3 regions of the Amycolatopsis sp. NPDC114503 genome follow, and region 2 is predicted to be linked to each of the others. Evidence: riboswitches for the same ligand, from Rfam matches in the RefSeq annotation. Region 2 holds a riboswitch; each other region holds the start of a gene.
What was found. Region 2 has a riboswitch for cobalamin ahead of ACZ7OI_RS11375 (CbtB domain-containing protein). Riboswitches for the same ligand answer to the same signal wherever they lie in the genome.

Region 1: it holds a riboswitch for cobalamin, as region 2 does, so the genes downstream of both, ACZ7OI_RS04605 (hypothetical protein) here and ACZ7OI_RS11375 (CbtB domain-containing protein) in region 2, are expected to answer to the same signal.
Region 3: it holds a riboswitch for cobalamin, as region 2 does, so the genes downstream of both, metE (5-methyltetrahydropteroyltriglutamate--homocysteine S-methyltransferase) here and ACZ7OI_RS11375 (CbtB domain-containing protein) in region 2, are expected to answer to the same signal.

Annotation. Positions count from the first base shown of each region.
Region 1 is NZ_JBVKDT010000001.1:939,313-948,620, forward strand. It holds gene arfB (alternative ribosome rescue aminoacyl-tRNA hydrolase ArfB) at 1-7, shown strand, start outside; gene ACZ7OI_RS04595 (GNAT family N-acetyltransferase) at 4-789, opposite strand; gene ACZ7OI_RS04600 (Gfo/Idh/MocA family protein) at 917-1,813, opposite strand; cobalamin riboswitch at 1,842-1,988, shown strand; gene ACZ7OI_RS04605 (hypothetical protein) at 2,002-2,652, shown strand; gene ACZ7OI_RS04610 (CbiQ family ECF transporter T component) at 2,639-3,718, shown strand; gene ACZ7OI_RS04615 (ABC transporter ATP-binding protein) at 3,715-5,313, shown strand; gene ACZ7OI_RS04620 (ECF transporter S component) at 5,310-6,095, shown strand; gene ACZ7OI_RS04625 (alpha/beta fold hydrolase) at 6,088-6,921, opposite strand; gene ACZ7OI_RS04630 (3-hydroxybutyryl-CoA dehydrogenase) at 6,990-7,850, opposite strand; gene ACZ7OI_RS04635 (DUF3073 domain-containing protein) at 7,962-8,144, opposite strand; gene ACZ7OI_RS04640 (DUF8083 family protein) at 8,352-9,248, shown strand; gene ACZ7OI_RS04645 (asparaginase) at 9,229-9,308, opposite strand, start outside.
Region 2 is NZ_JBVKDT010000002.1:760,612-769,919, forward strand. It holds gene ACZ7OI_RS11340 (HAD-IC family P-type ATPase) at 1-317, opposite strand, end outside; gene ACZ7OI_RS11345 (nuclear transport factor 2 family protein) at 402-875, opposite strand; gene ACZ7OI_RS11350 (hypothetical protein) at 860-1,612, opposite strand; gene ACZ7OI_RS11355 (hypothetical protein) at 1,676-1,870, opposite strand; gene ACZ7OI_RS11360 (DinB family protein) at 1,966-2,685, opposite strand; gene ACZ7OI_RS11365 ((2Fe-2S)-binding protein) at 2,913-3,578, opposite strand; gene ACZ7OI_RS11370 (CbtA family protein) at 3,575-4,414, opposite strand; gene ACZ7OI_RS11375 (CbtB domain-containing protein) at 4,440-4,649, opposite strand; adenosylcobalamin (AdoCbl) riboswitch at 4,692-4,776, opposite strand; gene ACZ7OI_RS11380 (leucine-rich repeat domain-containing protein) at 4,900-9,308, opposite strand, start outside.
Region 3 is NZ_JBVKDT010000009.1:196,881-206,188, reverse strand. It holds gene ACZ7OI_RS34290 (MBL fold metallo-hydrolase) at 1-657, shown strand, start outside; gene ACZ7OI_RS34285 (diguanylate cyclase domain-containing protein) at 671-2,524, opposite strand; gene ACZ7OI_RS34280 (cytochrome P450) at 2,771-4,174, opposite strand; gene metE (5-methyltetrahydropteroyltriglutamate--homocysteine S-methyltransferase) at 4,459-6,723, opposite strand; cobalamin riboswitch at 6,824-7,045, opposite strand; gene ACZ7OI_RS34270 (ribonucleotide-diphosphate reductase subunit beta) at 7,368-8,441, opposite strand; gene ACZ7OI_RS34265 (ribonucleoside-diphosphate reductase subunit alpha) at 8,457-9,308, opposite strand, start outside.

The DNA.
Region 1 (9,308 bases), on a different contig from region 2:
CGATTAGCTCAGCGACAGGTGCACGCACTCACCGGCGACTTGGTAGCCAGCACGCCGGTACACCGTCCCGATACCCACATCGCCTGGCGTGAGGAATGCCGTCCGCGCGCCGCGTTCGTGGGCGAGGCGCGTTAGGTGCGCGGTGATTGCCGCTGCGATGCCTTGACCGCGGTGCTCGGCGGCCACTGCGATGCCGACGATTTCCGTTGCGCCGGACACGATGTCCAGTGCAACTCCGCCGCCCACAATGGTTTCGCCGTGTTCGGCTAGGACCGTCAGGTAGTCGCGGTTGCGTTCGAGATCGGCGTCCGACACCTCTGGCGGCTCTCCGAACGCGACGTTCTGCACGGACCGCAGGCGGCGGAATTCGTCGTCGGACACCGGTTCGCGCAGCTGAATGTGTTCCGGGGCAACACAATCTACGCGGTCTTCAGCGGTGCAGGTCATTACCGGCACGCGTCGTTCCAGTGTGAATCCCGCGCCGACAAGGGATTTCTCGACGTCGGGAGCGGCTTCGGTGAAGAACTCCAGCCGGGGCAGGAGATTTCGTTGCTGGTAGGCGGAAATCAGGGCCGCGAGGTCGGCGGACGAGGGCTTCGCGCCGTCGTCGGGGATGGCGTAGTTCGCCATCGGATGAGAGCTGTCTTGGGCGAAAGTGGCCAGGAACGGGCCGATTCGCAGGGTGTCGCGGCCGATCGGTGCGGTCGCACGAACATATGCCTGAAGGGCGGACATCTCTGGTGGAAGCCTTTCGAGAAAGAAAGAATGCACAAGAACCGGGCAGGGCAAACCCCACAACCGGCGCGCAGGCCGAACAGCTCAGGCCACGCGGCCGGAGTGGGCCGTGGCGGAGCACATAGGCATTCCTTCGTCCGAAACGAACTTCCCGCTCATCGTCTCAGGCCGGGCAAGCGAATTAACGATTGAGCGCGGCGCGTGCCTGGTCCACGATCCGAGCCAGGTGCACGCCCCGGCGGACATCGCAGGGATGCGTGGTCGTTCCGCACGACACCATCGCGGCGAAATCGTCCAGCAGCGCGGTGTACGCGTCGTTGGCCGTGCCGGTACGGCCAAGCGTGCGGAGGCCGTGTTCGCCGAAGACCGAGTACTCGACCACCGTCGGCTGTACCGGCAGACGCAGGCTGAGCGTCGCGGTGCTCGTGATGCCGCCTTCGTGTTCGAGCAGCAGCTGCCACAGGTCTTCGGGACCGCGGTGCGCGGCAAGGACGTCGGTGATCGGGCCGAGCGCGGCGTCGAGCAGGTCGAACGCATGCGGGCCGATGTCGGCGAGCGCGCCGCTCGCCGGGTCCTGCCGCCAGGCCGAGGTCGCATACTTGCCGGCGAGCAGTGCGCCGGACAGCCACCGCACGTTGCCGCCACGCCAACCGCCAGCGGCGGTGACGCCGTCCAGCCAATCGCGCGTCTGCTGGGCGAACCGCAGCGTGAGCATCACCAGCGACGCGACGCCAGCGGACGTCACGGCGTCGGCGAGACGCTGCGCCGAGGCGAGGTCGGGGGCGATCGGCTTCTCGAGGATGAGGTGATTGCCCGCCTCCGCGGCCCGCGTCGCCAGCTCGGCCTGCACGGTCGGCGGCACGGCGAACGCGAGTGCGTCGACCTGCTCGAACAGCTCGTCCAGATCGCTGGTGGGCACGGCGTCGTAGGCCTGCGCGAGCGCGGCGGCAGCCTCCGGCCGACGGCTCCACACAGCACTGAGCACGGTCCCTGGATGATCGGCGAGCCCCGGGGCGTGCACCGTGGTGGCCCACGGTCCGGTTCCTACGAGGCCGACGCGCAGCTGGTCCTGTCCCACGCCCGGAAGTGTAGGTGTGGCCGCGGTCGCTTCCAGCGGGGCCTGCGGTGCGTTAACGTCGACAAGTTCTTCGCCACGAACGGGGGAAGCCGGTGAGAATCCGGCGCTGGCCCGCAACCGTGAGCGGTCCCCGGGGATCGCGAGCCGGATCGCCCGTCGTGGTCCGATCGATGCGAGGTTCATCTGACATGCGGTTCGTGCACGCGCGGCACTGGGGGCGAGTCCTCGCCGGCTGCGCTCTTCTCGTCGCTACCGGCCTCGGCGGGGCTTCCTCCGCTTCGGCCACCACGCCCGGCAAGGGCGCCGACGGCTATTGCCAGGACGACAACGGCGTCACGGTGATCGTCGACTTCCAGGGGCTTGGCGGCGAAACCCTCATCCGGTGCGCCCCCGGCAAGCAGGAAAACGGCGTCACCGCCCTGCAGAACGCCGGCTTCGAACTCACCGGCGCGGGCAAGTACGGCCTGTCGGTGATGTGCAAGATCGAGGGCAAACCCGCCGATCAGGCCTGCACCGGGATGCCGCCGGAGAAAGCGTCGTGGAGCTTCTGGACCGCCACCAACGGCGGCAAATGGGAGTCGGCCCAGGTCGGCGCGCAGAGCTGGAAGCCGCCGGCCGGCGCGTTCGAGGGCTGGTCGTTCGCGATCGGCAAGTCCTATACCGAGTACCCGCCGCCGCGCACCGAGCCGGTGCGCAAGGCCAACGCGCCTGCCCAAGCTCCGGCGTCCACTTCGGACAGTGGATTCCCGTGGGGCCTGGTGATCGGCATCGTGGTCGTCGTGCTGCTCGTGGCGGCCGGGACGGTCGTCGCGGTGCGTCGCAGGCGTGCCGCGGAGTAGTCCGCGAGCGCTCCATCCCGGCGCGTGGTGGGTGTGGGCGCTCGCGCTCGCCGTCGCCGCGAGCCGGACCACGAACCCGGTTCTGCTCGCTCTGGTGATCGCGGTGGCCGGATTCGTCGTGGTGCTCCGCCGCGGCGACGCGCCGTGGGCGCTGGCCTTCCGGATGTACGCCTGGATCGCTGGCGTGATCGTGGCCTCGCGCGTGCTGTTCCGGATCCTGATCGGCGGCGAGGACGGCGGCCACATCCTGTTCACGCTGCCGACCATCCCGCTGCCGAGCGTCGCGGCCGGCATTCAGCTCCTCGGCCCCACCTCGGCCGAGGAGCTGCTCGGCGGACTGTACGACGGGCTCCGATTGGCCACGATCGTGCTCTGCATCGGTGCCGCGAACGCGCTGGCGAACCCGAAACGCCTGCTCAAGGCCGTACCTGGGGCGCTGTATGAGGTGGGCACGGCGGTCACTGTCGCCCTGTCCGTGGCACCGCAGCTGGTCGAGAGCGTGCAGCGGGTGCGCCGCGCGCGTCGGCTGCGGGCGGGCAAGACGCGCGGTCTGCGGTTCGTGAAGGGGATTTTCGTGCCGGTGCTCGCCGACGCCATGGACCGGTCGCTGCAACTCGCGGCGGCCATGGATTCCCGTGGCTACGGACGGCGCGGCTATCTCTCGCCGCGCGTCCGGATGCTGATCGCGACCTGCGTGCTGGCCGGGCTGGTCGGCGTCGCGGTGGGGGTTTACGGCGTGCTCGACGGGTCCGCGTCGTGGCTCGGCGTGCCGATGCTCGTCGCCGGTCTGGTGCTGGCCGCCGCCGGATTCGTGCTGGGCGGGCGGCAGATCCGGCGCACGACCTACCGGCCCGATCCGTGGCAGCTGCCGGAGACGCTGGTCGCGCTGTGCGGCGTCGCCACCGCGGTGCTCGTGCTGATCGCCGACCCGGTTTCGCTCACCACCCCGGCCAGCCCGCTGACCTGGCCGGAGCTGCCGCTGCTGCCGACCGTCGCGGTGCTGATCAGTGTGCTGCCCGCTTGGTTCGCGCCGCGTCCGGCGCTGGTGTCGGAGGTCGCTCGATGATCGAGTTTTCGCACGTCAGCGTCACTTATGACGGGGCGGACCGGCCGGTGCTCCGCGACGTCGACCTCGTGATCGAGGAGGGCGAGCTCTGCCTCGTCGCCGGACGCACTGGTGTCGGCAAGTCGACATTGCTCGGCGCGATCAACGGTCTCGTTCCGCACTTCACCGGCGGCACGCTGAGCGGACGTGTCGAGGTCGCCGGGCTCGACACCGCGACACATCCGCCGCGTGAACTGGCGTCGGTGGTCGGCGTGGTCGGGCAGGATCCGCTGGCCGGATTCGTCACCGACACCGTCGAGGAAGAACTGGCGTACGCGATGGAGCAGCTCGCCGTCGCGCCCGACGTGATGCGCAAACGCGTCGAGGAAACCCTTGACCTGCTGGGCATCGCCGAACTCCGCGACCGTCCACTTCAGACCCTCTCGGGCGGGCAGCAGCAACGCGTCGCGATCGGCGCGGTGCTCACGGCGCACCCGAGCGTGCTGGTGCTGGACGAACCGACGTCGGCGCTCGACCCGACCGCGGCCGAGGAGGTGCTGGCCGCGATCACTCGGCTGGTGCACGACTTGGGCACGACGGTCGTCGTCGCCGAGCACCGGATGGAACGCGTCGCGCAGTACGCTGACCGCCTGCTCTACCTGCCCGGCGACGGCACCGTGGTCTCCGGCCAGCCGGCTGAGGTTTTCGCCGAGACCGATGTCGCGCCGCCGATCGTGGAGCTGGGCCGACTCGCGGGTTGGTCACCGCTGCCGCTGTCGGTCCGCGACGCCCGTCGGCTCGCTCGCCCGCTGCGGGAACGCCTAGCGGAGCGTCGCCCTGCTCAGGCAGCACAAAGCTCTGGTGAAGCGGTCCTCACCGCGCGGGGCGTGCGGGTCCGGTACGGCGGCGTGAACGCGGTTCGCGGCGTTGACCTGCGGCTGAACCGAGGCGAGGTCGTCGCGCTGATGGGCCGGAACGGCTCGGGCAAGTCCTCGCTGCTGTGGGCGTTGCAGGGCAGCGGACCCCGCTCTGACGGCACGGTCGACGTCCTCGGCGCGGACCCGAAGACGCTCCGGACGCGGGCTGCCCGCACGCGCGTCGGCCTGGTGCCGCAGACTCCGTCTGACCTGCTGTATCTCGATTCGGTCGGCGCGGAATGCCGACAGGCGGACGTCGAATCGGACGTCCCGCCAGGCACCGCGCGGAAGCTGCTCGACCGCCTCGTGCCCGGCATCGAAGACGACACCAATCCGCGCGATCTGTCCGAAGGTCAGCGCCTCGCCTTGGTCCTGGCCGTACAACTGGCCGCCGCCCCGCCGGTCGTGCTGCTGGACGAGCCGACCCGCGGGCTCGACTACCCGGCGAAACGGCACTTCGCGACCATCCTCGCCGACCTGGCCGCCGAGGGACACGCGGTGCTGCTGGCCACCCACGACGTCGAGTTCGTCGCCTCCGCCGCACACCGCGTCGTGGTCCTGGCTGAGGGCGAAGTGGTCGCCGACGGTGCGACGGCGGACGTCGTCGTGGCCTCACCCGCCTTCGCGCCGCAGGTGGCGAAGATCCTCGCGCCGGAGCCGTGGCTGACCGTGGACGCGGTGGCGAAGGCGCTGGCGTGACCGATTTCCTGGGCCCAGCCGTCCGCATTCGGCACCGCACGGCGCTGGTGCTGACGGCCGCCGTCGTGGTCGGCCTGGCGATGTTCTGCTGGCCGCTGCTCGCCCGCAGCACCGTCGGCACCTCCGCGCACGTGACCGACGCGCCGTTCGTTTTCCTCGTGACGCTGCCGGTGCTGATCCTGATCGTGCTGGCCGAGCTGTCCAGCGGCGGACTCGACGCGAAGGCGCTCGCGCTGCTCGGCGTGCTGTCCGCGGTGAACGCCGCGCTCCGTCCGCTCGGCGCGGGCACCGGCGGGATCGAGCTGGTGTTCTTCCTGCTCGTGCTGGCCGGGCGGGTCTTCGGTCCGGGCTTCGGGTTCGTCCTCGGCTCGACGTCGCTGTTCGCGTCCGCGCTGCTCACCGGCGGCGTCGGACCGTGGCTGCCGTTCCAGATGCTGGCGTCGTCGCTGGTCGGCCTGGGCGCCGGGCTGCTGCCGCGCCGGGCGAAGGGCCGGTGGGAGATCGCGATGCTGGCGGTCTACGGAGTGGTCGCCGCGTACTTCTACGGCCTTGCGATGAGCCTGTTCACCTGGCCGTTCCTGGCCAACCACACGGCGCTGGACTTCGTCCCGGGCGGCCCGCTCGGCGAAAACCTGCACCGGTTCCTGGTCTTCACCGTGCTGACGTCCACTTTGGGCTGGGACACCGGCCGCGCGCTCACGAACCTGGTCGCGATCCTCGTACTGGGCCCGGCGATCCTGACGGTGCTGCGCCGGGCCGCACGCCGAGCGGCGTTCAGCTGACCGACTGGCCGATCTTGTCCAGCACCTCGACGAACTGAGCCATCCCGGCCGCGTTCGGGAAGTGCGAGGTGTCGAGGTCGTGCACCTCGAACTGCGTGCCGGGCGTGCGCGCGTCGGCCTCGGCGATCATCCGTTCCTGCAGGGCGAGCGGCACTAGATGATCTTGGAGATGCCGGACGTAGTGCCGCGGGACCCGACCCCATCGTTCCGGCGTGCCACGCGAATCGGTGGAGCTGCGGCCGATGATGTCGTCCGGAGCCATCGCGTTGAGCAGGGCGTAGAACTCGCCGTCGGTGGCGTCTGCGCAGAGCGCCGCCTTCGCTGCCGTCAGGGCCTCAGCGGAGGAAGAACGCCAGTTGAAGCGCATCGCCCCGATCACCGCCGGGTCGGCCGCGATGAACCCGAGCATCGCCCCGACTTGCGACGACGCGGCTTCGGGCGTCGCCAAGTACTCCTCGGGCGTCGGCAGCTCGACACAGCAGAACGCGGCGTCGTAGACCAGCGCCGACACCAGCTCCGGGACTTCTTCGGCGACGAGCGTGACCAGTGCGCCGCCGATGCTCGACCCGACCAGCACGACTGGACCCAGCGCCGCGGCCCGGCGGACGACGTCCACAGTGGTCGCGACCTGGTCGGCCACGGTCACGCCGGCCAGCGCCGACGGTTCGGTGGCGAACGCGCCGAGATCCTGCGGAGCTTGATACGACAGCCGAAACTGCTGCTCCGGCTGCGGCACCCCCACCCCGCGATACCCGCGCAGCACGAGTTCAGGCGGCGCGGCGGACACGCCGTTGGCACCGGCGGCGAAGACGAACGTCGAAGTCATGCCGCACAGTCAAGCGACCAGCCCGGCCCAGCACAGCGGGGAAAGGTTGATCAGATCCGCAACTAAAGTCAGGAGTACGAGTAGAACCCGCGGCCGGTCTTCTTGCCGAGCAGCCCGGCGTCGACCATGCGCAGCAGCAGCGGCGGCGACGAGTACAGCGGCTCCTTGAACTCGGCGTACATCGAGTCCGCGATCGCCTTGATGGTGTCGAGGCCGATCAGATCGGACAGCCGCAGCGGACCCATCGGGTGCGCCGTGCCCAGCTCCATGCCGCGGTCGATGTCCTCGGCCGAGGCGAAGCCCGATTCGATCATCCGGATCGCCGACAGCAGGTACGGCACGAGCAGCGAGTTCACGATGAACCCGGCCCGGTCCTGCGACCGGATCACCGTCTTGCCCAGCGCGCCGGTGGCGTGCTCCTCGGCCCGGCGAGCGGTCTCCTCGCTGGTCAGCAGCGACGGGACCAGTTCGACCAGCGGCAGCACCGGCACCGGGTTGAAGAAGTGGATGCCGACGACCTGCTGCGGACGGCCGGTGGCCATGCCGAGCTTCATGATCGGGATCGACGACGTGTTGGACGCGAACACCGCGTCCTCGCTCTCGACGATCTTGTCCAGCTGCCGGAACACGTCGACCTTGGCCTGCTCCTGTTCCAGGATGGCCTCGACGACGAGATCGCGGTCGGCGAACTCGGCGATGTCCGTGGTGAAGCGCAGCCGCCCGAGCGCCGCTTCGGCGTCCTCGGCGGCCAGCTTGCCGTTGCGGACGCCGCGTTGCAGCGACTTCTCGATGCGCGCCTTGCCCGCGTCCAGAGCGGGCTGGTTCACCTCGGTGACCAGCACGTCCAAACCGGACCTGGCGTGCACCTCGGCGATGCCGGAGCCCATCAGCCCTGCTCCGACCACACCTACTCGTGCGATGTCGCTCACCCGTTCAACTCCTTCACCTCACTGGCAGCAGCAAGAAAACGGGCAGCACACAACGCACGAGGGCGTCTCGGACCTCAGTCCGATTCCGCCCTCGCGTGTCGTGTGCCTGCGTCAACGGCGGTACTCGTCGTACCCGTCGTCGTACGGGTCCTCGTACCGCTTGTCGTCCTCGTGGTTGTCCGAGGAACTACTCGACAGCTCGCGCTGCAAAGCATCGAAGTCGGTTTCGTGGGAGCTGTATTTGAGCTCGCGCGCCACCTTCGTCTGCTTGGCCTTAGCCCGGCCGCGCCCCATGGCTCGACCCCCTCGCACAGGGGCGGGGCGGCCGGGGGAATCGGCGGCCCCGCATCGTCTCGACAGTTCTTTCCTGCTGACACCGTACCGTGTCCCGGGGGTTGGATGCGACGTGGCACGGTGTGCTCGTCGCGACAGTGTCCGCCGGACGCCGGTTACCGGCACGTCGATGCCGATCGGCCCTGGTCGGCGTGCCACGATGCTCGGGTGCTCCGACCCTTCGTGGCCTATCTGCGGGTGTACGAACCTCTGCGCGCGCTGGGCGATCCCCCCGCGCAACAGCTGGTCGAGGCCGTTTCCGCGGGCGGGCTCAGCCGGGTCGGGATCGGCGAACGCGAACAGTGGATGTGGCTCAAGTCACAGGCGGCCGCGCCGGTGCGGCTGCTGCCCGCGCAGCTGCGCGACGGACGGCCCTCGCCGAGCCTGGTCAACGACGTGCTCGTGCTCGACCCGGCCGACGTCCCGGCAGGCCACTCGGCCGAAGGCCCGTTCGCGTGCCCGCTCGAACTGCGTGCCCGCTCGGCCGCCGCGTTGAGCACCTTCCTCGCCGACGCCGAACCGGCGTTGCGGATCGCGGTCCTCGACGCGGGCGGGGTCACCGCGGACAAGGCCCGCGCGCAGACCAAGGCCGCGATGACCGATCTCACCGCCACCGCCGCGCACACCCTCACCACCACCTGGACCGTCCCGCTGCCGTGGTTCTCGCTGGTCGATCCGGACGAGCGCAAGCTCGTGCTCGGCAGCGGCCCGGCCGACCCGGCGCGGGAAGCGTCCTGGCGCACCCCGATGTCCGAGGCGCTGCGGCGGGCGTCCGAGGCGGGCGAGCTGATCGAGACGACCTTCGGCGACTCCGGCCCCGGCCGGGTGCTCTCGCAGACCCGCCAGTGGCTGGAGAGCTTCGACCCGGACTCGGTCGTCGAACTGGATTACGGCGGTCTCGTGCAGCTGTTCGCCGATTCGCTGCTCGACGCCGACTCCACCGCGGAGGAGGTCCACGACATCCTCGACGCGCTGCGCACCGGGAACGTCGAGGAGCTGGCCGAGCTGTTTTCGCAGCTGCGCGAGTTCTGGGGCGACCTCGCGGCTAAGGAACACTCCAACTGACCCGAAGCTCGCCTTGTCGTTTGCCGCCGCCGAGCACCGGCGGGTGAACCAGGTCGGCCA
Region 2 (9,308 bases):
ACCTGGCCGACGATCGCGAGCCGGTCCAGCGTCCGCTTGGCCCGCAGCTCCTGCACGATGCCGACGACGCTGTTCGCCACGATCACCCCGGCGAACAGCCCGTCCAGCAGGAAACCGGTCGAGAAGATGATGACCGCGAGCACCGCGAAGATCGCGTTGATCCGGGTGAAGACATTCGCCCGGACGATGTCCCACGCGCTGCGGCTCGTGCGCGAGGGCACGTCGTTGGTCCGTCCCGCGGCGACCCGCTCGGCCACCTCGGCCGCGGTGAGCCCGCGCGTGCTGTCCTGCGTGAGCAGGCCGTCTTCCCCTGGCATGAGCTCGACCTTACGCAGTTTTCGGGCAACCCCGTCGCGTCCCCGCCCCGGACGGGTCCGCCCGTTCGGGTGACTCGGCGCAGGTCACCGGCCGAGGCGGGACGCGCGGATCTCCCTCGTTCCGATCAGATCGAGGTGCACCTCGCGGCGGGCGAACCGCCATTCGCCGCCGATCTTCGCGTAGCGGTCGAGATAGCGCAGATGCCACACCGCGTCGGCGAAGCGTCCGTCGCGCGGGGTGATGTGGTGGGCGACGCAGGCGATCCTTCCGCGGGCGGTCGCGGGGTCGTCGCCGGGATCGAAGACCGCACCGGTGATGCTGTGCGCGGTCAGCGGCACCTCGTCCAGGACCGACAAAGCCGCTGCGACGCCTTCGGGACCGCGATGCTCCTGCACCGGGCCGAAATCGCGAGGCGGGTCTGGCAGCACGAGCACGCCGTCATCGCCGAACAGCCGGGCGACTCCGGCGAAATCGCGCTCGTCGACGCGGGCGGCGTAACGGTGCACGAGATCGTGCAGCGCCGCCCACTCCTCGACCGGAATCACCAGTCCTGCCACGGGACGATCGTGCGAACCGGTCCGGACAGCAGCACCCGCTCCGCTTCCGGATGCGGCGCGGGCTCCCCTTCCTGCTCCCGTTCGGCGATTCCGCGGCTCACCTCCACCGGATCCTCGTCCAGGTACAGCAGCCGGACCCGCAGCGAACCCGGCTCGCGTTCCTCTTCGGAGCCGATCTTCAGCGTCGAATGCTGCTGCCTGCCGAGGAAGGAGAACGTCCAGGCTCCGGCGACGCCCGGGCAGGTCAGCAGGTCCGGAATCCGGCTCCGGTCCTGCCAGGCGAATTGCGCGTGCGCTTCGCCGCCGTGCGTTTCGGCCAGCTCGGTGACCGTGACGTGCAGGCCGCGGTTCGGCCGGAACGGCAGCGCGTCCGCGGACAGCCGGACGCGCGGCGCGACGTAGCCGAGCACCGGCGTGAAGAACCCCAGCAACGGCCGCCGCACGCCGGGGATCAGCGGTCCGCGGCCCCATTGGAACGAGTCCTCGCCGAGCTTGCGCCACTGCGCCACGCTTTGCTCGTACGGCGGGCGGAACCAGTACATCGCCACGTAGTCGACGCCGGCCAGCTCCGGGCTCGCGGCGCCGTCGCCGGTCCAGGCCCAGCGGTCGCCGTGCGCGACGCCGGGGAGGCGCAGGTTCTCCGGCAGGTGGTCGAGCTGATGCCACTCGTTGTACTCGCGTTTCCGCGCGGCGTCGGCCAGCGCGACGAAGGAGAAAAACGCTCGTTCGGAGAACACCGGGCCGACCTTACGAACAACGGCGCCGCGGCGGCCGCGATCGTCTCGGCGACCGGGACGGGTTCAGCTCAGCCACTGCTTCGGAGGCGGGTACACATACCGCGCGATGGTGGTGCTCACCCAGCCGATGCAGAAGCCGCCGAACACCGGCAGCACGACCTGCACCTCGTGCTTGCCGCGGAGCAGGCCGACGAGCAGGAAGACCAGCGCCCACGCGACGAGCAGCCCGGCGCTGTAGGTCCAGTAGTTCCTCCGCATGGCAAACCTCCCGACACTCTCCTTCGCCAGTGTTCCCCGCGCAGATCTCGATCGCAGGCCCATTGAGGCGGTCTCGGCAAGCTCGAGGTCAGGCCCTACTCCGCGTCCTGGGCCTCGATCAGGCCGAGGTCGCGGACGCAGAAGCCGTGGTGCTCGAAGGTCTCATTGAGCACCGTGCGAAGGCACTGCCGCACGGAGCGGCCCCGGGCGTACGGCGGCCAGACATCGTCGTCGGGCACCGGCGCTGGTGCGGCGAGCTGCGCGGCGGTGACCTCGTCGAGCCAGGCCTCAAGCTCGGCTTCCTGTGCGGCACGCACGCGCACGATCTCGTCAAGGGACGGATCGAGCGAGCGGTCCAGCCCGTGCGCTTCGCGGTAGGGCTCGGCATCCGGCCCGATGCCCATCGGCGTGAACAGCTCCGTCGAGCCAAGACAGCAGCGGCGGAACCACGAGTCGTGGACGAAGACCAGGTGGCGCATCGTCTGTACCGCCGACCACTCGTCGTTCACGCTCCGGCGCTCGATGCCGGGCGTACGCCGGATGCGCTCGACGGTGGCGGCCCAGCCGGCCCGGAGCTGACGCGCTGCCTCGCGCAGATCGGCAGGGTCCTCGGAGCGGACCAGCACCCGCACCGGATGCCGCCGGTCCAGCTCCGCCTCGACGTACTCGCCGACCTCGACCCCGTTCACCACGAGGTTGGAGACGAGCCCGTCGATCACAGCGTCCTGCATGACGACGCCGATCAGGCGCGCCCCGGTCAGATCGCACTCGCGGAACTCCGCGCCGTTCAGGTCCTCGTCGACATACCGTTTCATGCTCCGCATCCTAGGTCCGGGCACCGACAAAAACGGGTTCCCCGGCTTGCCGGAGGATCTTCCTGGCTGCTCGTCCGCGCCGTCGCCTCCGCCGCGCCTGTCACCGCCGCTCCCCGACGCCCCGCTGGATCTCACGCAGTTCACGACCAGCCCCTGCGGCCTGATGACCTCTCACCAGCTGGCCATGTTCTTCGTCGACAATCAGGCCAATCGAGCCCCGTGACCGGTCAGGCCAGCACGCAGTCCCCGCATTTCGGACCGTCGCGATCCGGCGTCGCGCGATAGAACAGGCAGCAGCTGCGACGCCGAAACCGACCGTCCTCCCGAGTCGCAGTACCGGCAAGCTCCGGCAATTCCTCCAGCGCGGCAACGATTCCGGCGACCCGATCAGTCCACTCTGGACGCTCGGACCGCAACACCGTCACCGCCCCGTTCAGCGCCGAAGCCACATTCCCCCGCCGGACATTCTCCGCCAGCGAGAACTGCGCCATCGCCTTGTCCAACCGCGCCAACGGACCGCGCAGCACCCGTTCCGCAAAGGCAGCGACCACATCGGACTCAACCGGCGGATTCTCCGTCAAGGACAACGGAAACGCACCGCCGAGTTTCGGCTGCCACCAAGCCGTCGAGTAGTCCGGAACCGCGCCTGCCCCGACAGCTTGGCCTAACGCGGGCGAGATGAGCCGCGCCGCGAGCCCGAGATGCGCGATCGACGCCGCGACCCGCACTTCGACGAAATCGCCGCCGAGCACGGCCCGGTTCTGCGCGATCCGTTCGCGCAGAACCGGGCCGTCGTCGAGGACTTCGGACAGCGGACGCCACGGCGAGGCCGGTTCCTCGGCCGAATGCGTGTCGACGGCGAAGAACGGGCCCAGTCCGGTCAGCGGGTTCACGCCTCGACGGTAACCGCGCGCCCGCGGTCGAGCACGCGTTCGGCGAGCGGGCCGAACACGAGCGCGATGGTCGCCCAGAGGATGACCTGCGCCAGCACCGAGTAGAGCCGGAATCCGACGAGCGTGTCGGCGGGGAATCCGGGGTACACGATCTGGCCGTCCGGACCCTTGAGCGGCAGCGGGGTTTCGCTGGTCTGCGGGCCGTACTCGGCGACGTTGCTGGCCAGCGACCCGAGCGACGGCAGCAGCGCCATCAGGAGCGCGGACAGCACGACGAACCCGGCGCCCGCGACGAGGGTCGCGTTCCAGTTGCCCAGCTTCGGCGCGAGCCGTTTGCCCACGACGACGGCCGCGACCAGGAAGACCACCGACGCGACGACCATCGTCAGGTAGAGCCCGGTGCGCGCGCCGATGGTGGCCTCGTGCCCGACCGCCGGCGGGTTGGCCGGGTATTTCAGGAACGGCACGAGGTACAGCGACAGGAAACCGGCCCCGGCCACGAGCACCGCCAGCACCCGCGCGCGGATCCGGCCGACGCGGCCCAGCAGCACGGTGTAGGTCACCGCGAACAGCAGGCCCATCGCGACCCCGAAGAGCACCATGCCGAGCCCGATGCCGAGGTTGCCCTGCACCGCACGGCTGAAGATCTCGTGGCCCTCGTGCTCGGTCGGCACGCCGGCGGCCTTGTCGAGCGCCATCTGCGCCTCGTCGCGGCCGGATTCGTAGTCGATGGCCGCCTGGGTCAGCGGTTCGGCGAAGACCCGGGCGAAGACGAACGCCAGCAATCCGCCCAGCGCTCCGGCGAGGAGGCCGCGCAGAATCAGCTTGTTCTGCATTGTTCGGTTGTCCGTTCCGGGCGCGTCAGTGGCAGGGGAAGCCGAGGAAGTGCCGCGCGTCGTGGACGAACTCGTGCACGTGGGTGTCGCTGCCGAAGATCGAGACCGCGCCCTGGTCGACGCCGATGAAGTAGTACAGCAGCAGCGCGCCGACGATGGTGGCGCCGAGCAGCAAAGCGGCTTTCGACACGGGCAAGACGACCGGGGTGGACCGGTCGGCCGGAATGGTGGCCATGGCTCTCCTTCGGGATGACGCGTCCCTTGCGGGTGGACCTGACGACGGCTCCTCGACCTGACTTGCCCGGGATGGGCACACAGTGGCGCGACCGTGCCGGAATCTCACCGGCTTCGGGAAGCCGTCGCGCGAGCAGCACGGTACGGCGGTGTCCGGCCGGTCGTCAATCGACCGAGGGTCCGACGTGTCGCTTATCGCCTGGTTTGCCCAGCCGGTGTGCGCGGGGTCGCACCGAACGGAGCAAGGCCGCTCACGCGGGGTTGCGGTAGAAGGCCAGGTGCTCGGGGCACAGGTAAAGCGTCAGTCCCTCCGGCGTGTCGTAGCGCGACAGGCCGCCCCATTCCTCGTCCGGGTCGAGTTTGCCGAGCATCGCCTTCAGCGCGCGGAAGTCCGCGTCGGTCTTCGCGTGCGGCTCCGGAAGGTCGTCGTCGGACCGGTCCGCACCGGGCAGCACGCGCTCGCGGTGCAGGTCCTTCGGCAGCTGCGCGGCCAGCTCCTTCATCAGGTCGGTGTCGGATTTCAGCTGCTCGTTCAGCACGCCGGCAGCGACCCCGAGCGCCGGCCCGGCCAGCGGCGCGGCGTGTTTGAGCACCCGGATGAGATGCTCCAGGTACGGCCCGAGCTTCACGAACCACTCGTGCGGCTGCGAAACCGGGTAGACGCCCTTGTCGCCGTCCAGCCGATGCCAGGCGCCGGGTTCCTCGCAATAGAGGTGGATCTCGTACGGCGAGCCGGTGATCCGCCGCCGCCCGGCCGGGACGACCGCGAACACGCTGGGGCAGCGGGCTTCCTGCTGGTGCTGCGCGAGCCGTTGCAGGCGAAGGAACATCCGCTGGTGGTAATCGCTCTGCTCCTCCAGCCGCTCGCCGAACTGCTCGACGGTCCGGGTCAGCTGCTCCATGGACGCGCGCGTCGAATCGCGCTCGGCCGGCGAGAGGCCGAACAGCAGCTCCGGCACCGAAACCTGCTCGCCGGAGCGATGGCATTCGATCTCGTGCTTGGGCGGCGTGCGCTCCAGCCGGGCGCGGAGGTTCTCGTAGTCGAACAGCTCCGGGCAGTCCGGCTCGCACCGGCACGGCACGCGGCGCGTGATGTCCAGGCCGGGAAAGCGTTCCAGGGTCAGGTTGAGGCCCTCGTCCAGCACCATGAAGAACCCGACCGGCGACGGCCCGCGCACGGTCAGCTCGACGGTGTTGTGCTGGCGATCCGCGCTGACGAGCGCGAGATGGCGGCCGTCGCGGTGGCCGAGCAGCGCGCCGGTGCGCCAATGCACGTCGCGGCTGAACCGGTGCGACCGTGCGATGAACCAGGTCGGAATGCCCGGCGGCATGGTGTTGAGCCGGTAGATGACCTTGATCTGCTGGGAATTCTCCCGCGCGGCCGCCCATTGCGGTTCGTAGTCCGGCGGATTCCACTGCAGCCGCTCGACGACCAGGCTGAGGTCTCCCCCGCCGCTCGACTCGACGCGGTAGGACAGGTCGTATTTGTCCATCATGCCGAGGAAATGGTCGCGGATCCCCTTGTCGAGGTCGTGCCACAGCGCGGTCAGGTGTTCCCTCGTGAGCAGCCCGTGCTTTTCGGCGACCTCGTCGCTGTCCAGGACGCGGCTGATGTAGTCGTTGACCCACGACGGCCGCAGCACGACCGTTTCCTGCAATTCGGGATCCTCCGGGTAATAAAGGATGTCGCCGAGTTCGTGCAGCGCCCGCGCGATGAACCGGCTCGGCTCAGCACCGGTGACCCCGGCTTTAGCCATGCTCTGCCACATCCGGCCGACGGTGATGTGGTTCTCCTGGGTCTGCCGCACCGCGTCCGCGGCGGCCAGCCACGACGTCGGCCATTCCGAACCCATGAGCGGCAATTCCGCCGCATGCCGTGCGAGAAGGTCGCGGAGTTCTCCGACACCGTCGCGTGTCGCGTTGTCCACGTGCACACTCGCGACGATTCTCAGGTATTTCGCCCGCAATTCGGCGAGCGGCAGATCCACCGGACGGCCGTGAATGTGCGTGGCCACCAGAACGATCGGCGATTCCGGCGCGCGGGCAGTGATAATGTCGAGCCAGTAGTGGAGTTTGCCTTGTTCCCAGCCCAGTCGCGAATTCCACAGGAGGACGAAGAGGGAACGGTTGGTGAGGAAGAACTGATGGGTGGCGTGGTAGATCTGCTGGCCGCCGAAATCCCAGGTGCTCAGGCGCATCCGGACGTCGCGGCCCGGATGGTCCAGTTCGAGGTCCCGGACGAGGAGGCCGTGCGTGGAGGGTTCATCGGGGTCGTGCGCGTCTTCGGCGAGGGCCCGGACAAGGGAGGTTTTGCCTACGCCGCCTTCGCCTACTACGAGGAGTTTCGAGACCCATTGGGCGGTGCTTCCGCGCTCGCATTCACGGAGGAATTCGAGGACGGATTCGGAACCGCTGGCGGTGATTTCCGGGGGCGGGCTGATGAAGGGGTTTCCGGAGACGCTGAGGGTGGCGAGGTTGGGGAGTTCGGCGAGGGCGGAGGGGAGACTGCGGAGGTGGTTGTCGGAGAGGAGGAGGGTGGTGAGGCGGGTCAGGTGCGGGAGAGTTTCGGGGAGGGCGGTGAGTTGGTTGCCGCGGACGTCCAGGCTTTGAAGACCAGCGACGTGTCCCAGGGACTCCGGGAGTTCGGTCAGCGAGTTCTCCGCCACGGACAAATTGCTCAGGCTCACGAGCTTGTCGAGATGCGCCGGGAGGGCGCGCAGCTGATTGACCGACAGGTCGAGCATTTCGAGGCTGGCCAGGTCGGTCAGGCTGTCCGGCAGGTCCGCGAGATCGTTCCGCCCGGCTCGCAGCCACCTGAGCTTGGCGAGAGCGCCGATCTTCGCCGGAAGCGCGCGTAGCTGGTTGCCTCCCAAGGACAAGCTGGTGAGAGCCGTCAACTCGCTCAGCCACTCAGGCACCGCGGCGAGTTCGTTGTTGCTGACTTCGAGAAATCGCAATCTCGTGAGCTGAGCCAACGTGTCCGGCAGCTCGCCGAGCGAACACCGGGCGAGGTACAGACTGCGAAGCCCGGCCAGCCCGCCGAAGTCGAAAGCGGTCAAGTCCAGCGGGTTCCCGTCGGCCGAGAGGTAGCGCAACCCGCCGAAGTCCTCCAGCCACGAGGGCAGCTCGGTGATCCCGATGTCGTCGAACTCGAGCATGACGAGACCGGTCAGCTCGCCCACCACGTCCGGCAGCCGGTTCAGCGGATTCGCGCTGATCCGCAGATCGGTCAACGCCTGGCACGAACCCAGCCACTGCGGCAGTTCGGCGATCTGGTTGTTCCGCACGGAAAGCGACATCAGGTGTTTCAGCCCGGCGAGCTCCGCGGGGAGGACGGCCAGCTTGTTGTTGTCCAGCCGCACGTCGGTCAAGCTCTCGAGTTCCGGAAACCAGCCGGGAAGCTCCGCGATCCGGTTGCCGCTCAGGTCCAGTCCGTCGAGCCGACGCAAGCCGCGCACGCAGCCGGGCACCGCGTCGAGGTCGCAGCGAGCCAGGTCCAGCCTCGTCAGCGCCGGGAAATCGCCCAGCCATTCCGGCACCCCGCTGAGACGGTTGTCCCCCAGCGACAGCTCGCGAAGGTCGGAGCACTGGCGCACCCAGCTCGGCACCTCCGCGATCCGATTGACGAGAACGGAAAGAACGCGCAGATTGACGAGCGGGCCGGGCAGCTGTGCCAGCCGGTTGAAGTTCATCCGCAGTTCGGTCAGCCCGGTCAGGCGGCCGAAAGAACCGGGAAGGTCCGGCAACTGGTTCGAGGACAGCTGGAGGATCTGCAGCGACGTCAGGTCCCCGAACCAGTCGGGCAGCTCTTTCAGCCCGCAATTGCCGAGGCTCAGCTCGGTCAGCTCGGTCGCCCGCAGCCACGACGGCAGCTCGGCCAGCGGCAAGGAGTCGAGGTGCAGCGTGGTGAGCTGGGCCAGCTCGCCCAGCCAGTCCGGCAGTTCGGCGAGCTGGGTGTTGTCGAGCCTGAGCTGCACGAGGCTCTCGAGCCGAGCCAACCAGCCCGGCAGCTCGCGCAGCGGATTGTCGTTCAACCACAGGACTTCGAGCCCGCGCAACCCGTTCAGCCACTGCGGCAGCTCGGTGAGACCGCATCCGCCGGCGCCGAGCGTGACCAGTCCGGTCAGCTCGCCGAGCCACCCGGGAAGTCCGCGCAGCAGGTTGTTGCCCAGATACAGCCGACGGAGATCGCGCAGGCCGCGCAACGACTCCGGCAGCTCGGCCAAGCGGTTGTCGTTGATCCACAAGGCTTTCAGCGCGGTCAGCTCGCCGAGCCACTCCGGCAGCCCGGTCAATTCGTTCCGGTCGACGTACAGCCCCGTCAGGCCGGTGCAGCCGCGGACCCATCCGGGCACCTCGCCCAGCGCGAGGTCGCTCAGGGCCAGCGTCGTCAGCCCGGTCAGGGTCGCCAGGTGGTCGGGCAGCTCCGGGAGCGGGTTCGACGCGAGGCGCAGTTCCCGGAGCCCGGACGGCAGCCGCGGCACCGTGCGCAGCCGGTTCCGCGCGACGTTCAGCACGGTCAGCTTCTCCAGGCCGCCGATCCAGTCCGGCAGCTCGGCCACCTGGTTTCCGTCCAGGTCGAGCCGGGTGAGGCGGTCCAGCCCGGCGACCCACCCGGGAACCTCGGCCAGGCGCAAACGGACCAGGCTGAGTTCCGTCA
Region 3 (9,308 bases), on a different contig from region 2:
GTGGAGCGAGGCCGGACCCGCCTGCTCATCGACGCGGGCCACGGACGCATTTCCGGCGAGGAAACCGAGCACTTCCAGGACTCGTTCCACCACGTGCGGAGCCTGCCCGAGGCGCTGGCCGAACTCGGCGTCGACCCCGCCGGGCTCGAAACGGTCGCCTTCACCCACCTCCACGACGACCACAGCGGATGGGCCCGGCCCGACGCGGTCGAGGGCGGGCGAAGCCTGTTCCCGCGGGCTCGATGGGTGCTGGGCGAAGGCGAACTGGCGGGTATCGCCGCCGGGACCGGCCCGGTGCTCGCCGGTCAGGACGAACGCGCCGTCAGCGTGCCCGACGGGGAGGAGATCGCCGAAGGCGTATGGGCTTGGTCCCTTCCGGGACACACCGCCGGGCACACGGCCTGGATCCTCGACACCGGCGACGGCAGGGAGATCGTGGCCTTCGGCGACGCGATGCACTCGCCCGTCCAGGTCGAGCATCCGGACTGGGAAGTGGTCCTCGACGCCGACCGGGCGGCCGCCGAACGGTCGCGCCGCCAGCTCGTGGAGTACCTGGCCAAGGACGGCGTCTTCGGCTTCGGAGTGCATTTCGCCGACCAGCAGCTGGGCACCGTCGACAGCTCGGGCCGCTGGAGCCCCTGGCCAGAGGACGCGTAGACCGGGCGAGAAGTCAGCTGGCGTGCCGGGCGATCATTTCGTCGACCTCGTCGCCCGTCGCGGACTCCGCCACGAACGAACCCCTCGCCGCCAGCACGCCCAGCTCCCTCAGGCGTTCGGCGTGCTGGTCGTCGCGCACGCCCTCCGCGCCGATGCGCAGCCCCAGTTCCTTCGCGCGCGTGACCAGTTGCGACAGGTGCCGCACGTCGGTCTCGGCCGGGTCGGGCCCGGCCAGTGCGTCGACGACCGGGCCGCTCAGGATGACGTGCTTGACCGGGAGCTGGTAGCGCGGGATGAGTTCCAGATCGGACGATCCGGAGATGGTGAGCACGAGCTGCGCGCCGAGGTCGGCGAGCACGGTGAACGAGTCCAGCACGTCCCCTTTGTCGTCGAACATCGAGGAGCGGTCGGTGCACAGCCGCAGCGCCCGGGCGGGCAGGCGGTGCCGGTCGAGCTGGTTCTTGACCAGCAGTACCAGATCCTGGTCGATGGCCAGCCGTTGCGGCAGCCGGATGCACACGTCCGGCGCGGCGGGGCCGTACTGCTCGCGCCAGCGCGCGGTCGCGCCGAGCGATTCCTGCAGCAGCCATTTGCCGAGCGGCACGGTCATGCCGGTGGTCTGCGCGAGCGGGTAGAACTCCTCGGGCCCGAGTTCGCCGCGTTCGGGGTGGCTCCAGAGCAGGCCTGCGTTCACCGCGGCGATTTCGTCCGGCTTCGCGAGTTTGACCGTCGGCTGGTAGATCAGCGAGAACTCGCCGTTCTCCAGCGCACCGGCGATCACCGCGCCGAGCTGGTAGCGGTTGCGGTTCTCGTCGTCGCGCTGCGGGTCGTACTCCATCCACTGCGCCTTGCCCGCTTCTTTGGCCCGGTGCAGCGCCAGTTCGGCCGCGCGCAGCAGCTCGCCGTGACTGCTTTCGCTCGCCGGGCGCACGACGACGCCGATGCTCGCGCTGACGCCGATGCCGTGCCCGTCGACGTACACCGGCTCGCTGAGTTCCTCCAGCACCTCGTCGGCCAGAACGACCGTCTTCTGCGCGTTCAGCTCCGGCCCGCGCAGGATCACGGCGAATCCGTCGCCGGACAGCCGGGCGACATAACCGTCGTACTTGGCGGTGAACACCGCCTCCAGCTTCCGCGAGATCGCTTTCAGCACCTGATCGCCCATGCCGGTGCCGAGTCCGTCGTTGATCACCTTGAACCCGTCGACGTCCAGGTAGAGCAAGGCGATCTCGTCCGAACCGCTCGAGCCGAGCACGGTTTCCAGCCGGGCGTTGAAAGCGGCGCTGTTGGGCAGGCCGGTGAGCGGGTCGTGGAGGTTCTGGTGCCGCAGCCGCTCGCCGAGCAGGTGCAGGTCGTCGTCATCGGCCGCCATGAACACCGGGAAGTACGTTCCGGGCCGGTCGCCGGGCAGCGTCGCGATCGTGACGTTCGTAGTGAACTCGCCGTTGCGGCTGTGGCCGAGCTGCACGCTCTGGGCGGTCCGGCGGGCATCCGCAGTGAGCGGCAGCCCGTCGAGCGCGCCGCGCAGCCGCTCGGCGTCCTGCGGGCCGGCGGCGAGATCGGCGATGTGCTTGTCCCGCAACTCGATCGTGGACGTGCCCAGCAGCCGGGCCAGCGCGGCGTTCGCCTCGACGACGGTCCCGTCCGGGCCGGTGAGCGCGATGCCGATCGGCGCGGCGGAGAAGAGCGCGGTGAACCGGCGCGTGGCGCCCGCGTCCTCGGGACGCTCGGCGACCTCGCCGGCGAAGTCGAGCAGGATCCGCTCCACCTCGGCGGGAGGGAGCGTTACTCCGTTGGTGTCGGTCAGTGCCGCCGCGTACTTGCGCGCGACGTCGACCAACCCTGGCGTGGCACCAGGCTCCGGCACTCTCCACCTCTTCATACGCGGACAAAGGCCAGCTCAGGCCCGGTGCGGAGGATCCGAGGACCCACACTGGGTACGAGTCGGCCATAAGTGATGCCACGGCATCACGGACCAAACAGGGTGTCTACCGGCTGAACGAGTGATGGGCACTACACAACTGGTGACATCAAGTCACCTTGAGTACACGAAGGTGGCCTGTACTGCGGTTTTGTCTCCAGCTGTCGACCTTTCTGTCCCGCTCGGCGGCCGTCAACGATAGGCCAGCCGGGCCGGGAGTCCGTCGGCGGGCACCGGAAGCGAGACGTAGTCCCACTTGGCGACGTAGTCCTCGGGCACCGACCAGCGGTGCGCCCGCAGCAGTTCGTGCATGAGCGCCTTGACTTCCAGGCCGCCGAACTGCAGTCCGATGCACTTGTGCGCGCCGCCGCCGAACGGCATCCACGCGAACCGGTGCGATTTGTCCTCGCGGCGGTCCGGGCCGAACCGCTCGGGGTCGAAGCGCAGCGGATCGGTCCAATGCTCGGGGGAGTAGTGGTTCAGCGTCGGCGAAACCCCGACCAGCGTGCCTTCCGGCAGGTAGTGGCCGAGGACGGAAGTGTCCTTTGTGGTCTTTCGGGCCAGCGACGGCACCGGCGCGCGCAGCCGCAGCGCCTCCTTCATGACGAGGTCCAGAGTTTCGAGGCTTTCCAGCGCTTCCAGGTCCGGCAGGTCGTCGCCGAGGCGCAGCGACTCCTCGCGGGCGCGCTCCTGCCATTCCGGGTGTTTCGCGAGGTAGTAGGCCATCGCGCTGGCGGTGATGGTGGTCGTGTCGTGCGCGGCCATCATCAGGAAGATCATGTGGTTGACGATGTCGGCGTCGCTGAACCGGTCGCCGTCCTCGGAGGCCGCGTGGCAGAGCGCGGAGAACAGGTCGTCGCCGTCCGCGTCGCGCTTCGCCGCCAGGTTCTCGCCGAAATAGCGCTCCAGTGTCCGCCTGCCGCGCAAACCCGCGGCCCACCGACCGCCAGGCACCGGATACCGCACCACGGCCGTACCGGCGCGCACAGCGGCCACGAACGCGCGGTTGATGCGCTCGGCGTCGGCGGCGGAGCGCATGCCCATGAAAACCTGCGTCGCGACGTCCAGCGTCAGCTGTTTGAACGCCCAGTACAGCTGGGGCCGGCCGGACGGCAGCGCGGCGACGCCTTCGCGCAACGCCGGGCCCATCTGCGCGACGTAGCCGCGGAGCCGGTCGCGCGTGAAGGCCTCCTGCATGATGCGGCGGTGCAGGTGGTGCTCGCCGAAATCGAGCAGCATGAGCCCGCGTTCGAAGAACCGCTCGATGAAGAACTTCCAGCCCTCCTGGGAAAACGCCTTGTCCTTGTTCACGAGCGCGGCCTGCGTGGCCTCCGGCCCGGACAGCGACACGATCCGCTGGCCGAACACGCCCATCCACGACACCGGGCCGTACTGCTCGAAGCGGCGCAGGTTGAAGTCGAGGCCGAACCGCATCCCGTCGAGCGTGTGGCCGATCAGCGGCGGCCCGTCGTCGCCGAGTACCGGTTTCAGGCCGCTGCCCGCGGGCGGCGGCGCGAGTTCGCGGACCGGCCAGCGTGCGCCGAGCCAGCGTTCGTCCACCTTGCGCGGCAACGGGATCGCGGTCAGCGGCGGCATCCGGCCGCGCAGGTTTTCCGACAGTCTCGTGACGCCGTCGCTCCCGGCGTGAGCGACCTTGCCGAGTGCGCCAGGGCCGACCCGGGCAGCCCGGCCGAGCGCGCCGCCAGCCGTCGGGATTCCCGTTTTTCCGGTCACGTCCGCCATGGCGACCACCTCCCGGCCAGGGTATCGGTCGCGTCCACGGTCCCCTGTTATTGACGCAATGACAATACCTCGCGGGCCTGCCGTTCGGGTGATCCTCGGGCGGTGCCGGGCGACGGTTCCGCCCGGCACCGCCGGTGTCAGCGAGGTTCGGCGCGCAGTTCCCGGGCCGCGCCGACCAGATGCCGCAGCGCCGGTTCGACCTCGGCGTAACCGCGGGTCTTGAGGCCGCAGTCCGGGTTGATCCACAGCCGCTCCGCCGGAACCGCACCGAGCGCCGTGCGCACGAGCCCGGCTACCTCGTCCCGGTCCGGCACGCGCGGCGAGTGGATGTCGTAGACCCCGGGCCCGACGCCGCGGCCGAAGCCCGCTTCGTTCAGGTCGGCGAGCACCTCCATTTTCGAGCGGGCGGCCTCGATGCTGGTGACGTCGGCGTCGAGGGCGTCGATCGCGGGCAGTACGTCGCCGAACTCGGAGTAGCACATGTGCGTGTGGATCTGCGTGGTTTCCGCGACGCCCGAGGTGGCCAGCCGGAACGCGGGCACGGCCCAGTCGAAGTACGCTTCGCGGTCTGCCGCGTGGAGCGGAAGCAGTTCGCGCAACGCGGGTTCGTCCACCTGCACGATCCGGATCCCGGCCGCCTCCAGGTCGGCGACCTCGTCGCGGACGGCCAGCGCGACCTGGCGCGCGGTGTCGGCCAGCGGCTGGTCGTCGCGGACGAACGACCAGGCCAGGATCGTGACGGGGCCGGTCAGCATGCCCTTCACCGGCCGGTCGGTGCGGCTTTGCGCGTACCGGGCCCATTCGACGGTCATCGGCTTCGGCCGGGACACGTCGCCGAACAGGATCGGCGGCCGGACGCAACGGGATCCGTACGACTGGACCCAGCCGGACGCGGTCGCCGCGAATCCGGTCAGTTGTTCGGCGAAGTACTGGACCATGTCGTTGCGCTCGGGCTCGCCGTGCACCAGGACGTCTAGGCCGAGGTTTTCCTGAAGCCGCACGACGCGATCGATCTCGGCGCGCATCGCGGTGCGGTAGCCGGTGTCGTCGAGTTTGCCCGCGCGGTGTGCGGCTCGGGCTCGGCGGACCTCGCCGGTTTGGGGGAAGGAGCCGATCGCGGTGGTGGGCAGCGGGGGGAGGTTGAGGGATTTCTGTTGTGCTGCAGCGCGTTCTGGATAGGGGGTACGGACGTTATCCGCTGGCCGGAGCGCTGCGACGCGTGCCCGGACGTCGGCGTCGTTCAATTCCTTGGCGTCAGCCCGGTCGGCGACCGCGGCTCGTGCCGGGCCTAGGTCGACGGTCTCGCCGCTGAGCGCTCGGCCGAGCAGGACGACCTCGTCTACTTTCTGTCGTGCGAAGGCGAGCCAGTTCTTCAGTCGTGGGTTGAGATCTGTCTCCGCTTCCACGTCGTAAGGCACGTGGAGCAGTGAGCACGACGTCGATACGCTTACCTGTGCTGCGGTGTCCCTCAGCCGTGCCGCGCGGGCGAGCGCGACGTCGGGGTCGGTGCGCCAGATGTTTCGGCCGTCGACGACTCCGGCTAGTACTTCCTTGTCCCGTAAGGCTCCTTCTGCGGCTACTTTGTCCACAAAGGATGCTTCGGTGACCAGGTCGACGGCTACTGCTTCGACGGGGGAGCGGGCCAGTACGCCCAGTGCTCGGCCGAGTCCGCCGAAGTATCCGGCCACCAGCAGCTTCGGGCGGTGCTTTTCCTTTGCCAGCCAGTGATAGGCGCGGGTGAGGGCGTTGAACTCCGGGGTCGTTCGGTCGGCGGCGAAGGCTGGTTCGTCCAGCTGGACCCATTCGACGCCCTCGTCGGCCAGCTTGCCCAGCAGTTCGGTGTATGCGGGCAGAAGTTCGTCTAGCAGTTCCAGCGGAGTGAAGCCGGGTTCGGTTGCCTTGGCCAGCAATAGGAAGGTGACTGGGCCGACGAGGACCGGGCGCGGTGTGATGCCGAGTGCGCGTGCTTCGCGGACCTCGTCGATCGGTGTGGTGCCGGTGAGTGCGAATCGGGAGTCCGGGCCTAGTTCTGGGACTAGGTAGTGGTAGTTGGTGTCGAACCATTTCGTCATTTCCAGCGCTGGGGCGTCTGGGACTCCGCGTGCGGCGGCGAAGTAGGTGTCCAGGGGGGACAGGCCCAGCTTCGTGAAGCGTTCCGGCAGGGCGCCGAAGAGGGTGGTGGTGTCGAGGACCTGGTCGTAGAGCGAGAAGGTGCTGGACGGGATTGAGTCGAGGCCTTGGTTGCGGAGGGTTGTCCAGGTTTGCTCGCGCAGTCGTCGGCCGGTGGCCAGTAGGTCGTTCTCGGTGCTCTTGCCTGCCCAGTAGGACTCCAGTGCCCGCTTGAGTTCTCGGGCTGGGCCGATTCGCGGGTAACCGAGAATGGTGGTGCCGAGGGTGTTCACAGCATGCATCCTCACGTGCTCGCCGGAAGAGTCCGGGCACGCGGAAACGCGGTGCTTCGGTCGGTGCCTTGTCCCGCGAGGCCCGGACTCACGCACGCCGTCGGCGTGCGTGCCATTGGCAGGTATTCGGACTCGTGGGCGTATTGCTCGTGTCTACTGGCTGTCGCTTCCCGGGCGGGGGTGCCCAGTGCTTTACCGCGTTCGCGGTGACAGCGTTCGTTCCCACATACCGCTGCGGGGCAGTCCCGGAGTCTCACCGGGTTCCCTGTTGCCTCGTCAGGGCGCGGGGGCGTCCTGACGAACCAGTGGCGTGGGGGAGTTTAGCTGGTTTGGTACAAGGTGGGTGGGTGTCTTGGAGTGTGGGAGAGAGGGCGGCTCGTCGCCTGGCGGCGACGTTGCGCCTGAGGCGTTGCGTGGGGCACCCCGAAGCTTGATTGTGCTGACGGTCTGAGGGTGGTTGTCAAGGCGGGAAAGATGCCTTGACAACCACCCTCAGACCGCAGGGAGGCTTCGTATCGGGGTGCGGGGGAGGGGGTGGGTGCCTCGATGGTTGGGGTGAGTTGGTGCGGGTTTGTTGGTGTGTAAAAGAACTCGGCCACGCCCTGGTGGGCGTGGCCGAGTGTCGGTTGTGCCTCGGGTGGGGGTCAGTCCCAGTCGAGGGCGCCGCCGGACTGGTATTCGATGACTCGGGTTTCGAAGAAGTTCTTTTCCTTCTTCAGGTCCATTGCTTCCGACATCCACGGGAACGGGTTCTCGTTCTCGCCGTAGATCGGGGACAGGCCGATCTGCTGCGCGCGCCGGTCGGTGATGAAGTGCATGTACTGCTCGCACAGGTCGGCCGACAGGCCGAGCATGCCGCGCGGCATCGTGTCGCGGGCGTACTTGACTTCCAGTTCGCACGCGTCCTGCAGCATTCCGCGCACCTCGGCCTGGAATTCTTCAGTCCACAGGTGCGGGTTCTCGATCTTGATCTGGTTGATGCAGTCGATGCCGAAGTTCAGGTGGATCGACTCGTCGCGCAGGATGTACTGGTACTGCTCGGCGATGCCGACCATCTTGTTCCGCCGGCCCAGCGACAGGATCTGCGCGAAACCGGTGTAGAACCACATGCCCTCGAAGATCACGTAGAACGCCACGAGATCGCGCAGGAACGCCTGGTCGGCTTCCGGCGTGCCGGTCTCGAAGTCCGGGTTCTCCAGGTTCTGCGTGTACTTCAGCGCCCACGCGTCCTTGTCCGAAATGGACGGGACCTCGCGGTACATGTTGAACAGCTCGCCCTCGACCAGGCCGAGGCTTTCGCAGATGTACTGGAAGGTGTGCGTGTGCACGGCCTCCTCGAAGGCCTGGCGCAGCAGGTACTGGCGGCACTCCGGGTTGGTGATCTGCCGGTACACCGCGAGCACGATGTTGTTGGCCACCAAGGACTCCGCCGTCGCGAAGAAGCCGAGGTTGCGCTTGAGCATCTGCCGCTCGTCCTCGGTGAGGCCGTCCGGCGACTTCCACAGCGCGATGTCGGCCTGCATCGCGACCTCGGTCGGCATCCAGTGGTTGTTGCACGCCGCGAGGTACTTGTCCCAGGCCCACCGGTACTTCATCGGCAGCAGCTGGTTGACGTCGGCGCGCGCGTTGATCATCCGCTTGTCGTCGACGTTGATCCGGGCCGCGCCGACCTCGATCTCGCCGAGGCCGGTCGCGTCCGTCGTTTCCACGTTCGTCATGGTTTCAGGGATTCCTTACTGGCAGGCTTCGCAGTCGGGGTCGTCGATCCGGCAGGCAGCGCCCTCGGTGGCGACGAAGTCGACGTCGGTCTTCGGCATCTCCTTCGGCTCCGCCGGGACCGCCGCGGCGGGCGACGGCGACGGTGCGGGGGAGGCGGCCGGAACCGCGGCGGACGGCGACGGCGAAGCGGCCGGAGCGGGGGAAGCAGCCGGGGCAGCGGCAGCCGGGGCGGCCGGGGCCGGGGTGGCGGAGACGGCGTTCAGCTTGCCGTCGGTGCCGCGCAGGGTGCTCTTCTCCACGTGCGTCGCGGACTGCGCCCGCAGGTAGTACGTGGTCTTGAGGCCCTTGTGCCAGGCGTAGCGGTACAGCTCGTCGAGCTTGCGTCCGCTCGGCGCCGCGATGTACAGGTTCAGCGACTGTGCCTGGTCGATCCACTTCTGCCGCACCGAACCGGCGTCCACGATCCACTTCGACTCGATCTCGAAGGCGGTCGCGTACAGCGCCTTGAGGTCGTTCGGGACACGGTCGATCTGGCCGAGGCTGCCGTCGAAGTACTTCAGGTCGCTGACCATGACCTCGTCCCACAGGCCGCGCGCCTTGAGGCTCTTGACCAGGTGCGGGTTGACGACGGTGAAGTCGCCGGACATGTTCGACTTGACGTACAGGTTCTGGAACAGCGGCTCGATCGACTGGCCGACGCCGGAGATGTTGGAGATCGTCGCGGTCGGCGCGATCGCCATCACGTTGGAGTTGCGCATGCCGACGGTCTTGACGCGCTCGCGCAGCGGGGCCCAGTCCAGCGTCGTCGAGGTGTCGACGTCGAGGCCGTCGCCCTGGCGGGCGTCGATGAGCAGCTGCATCGAGTC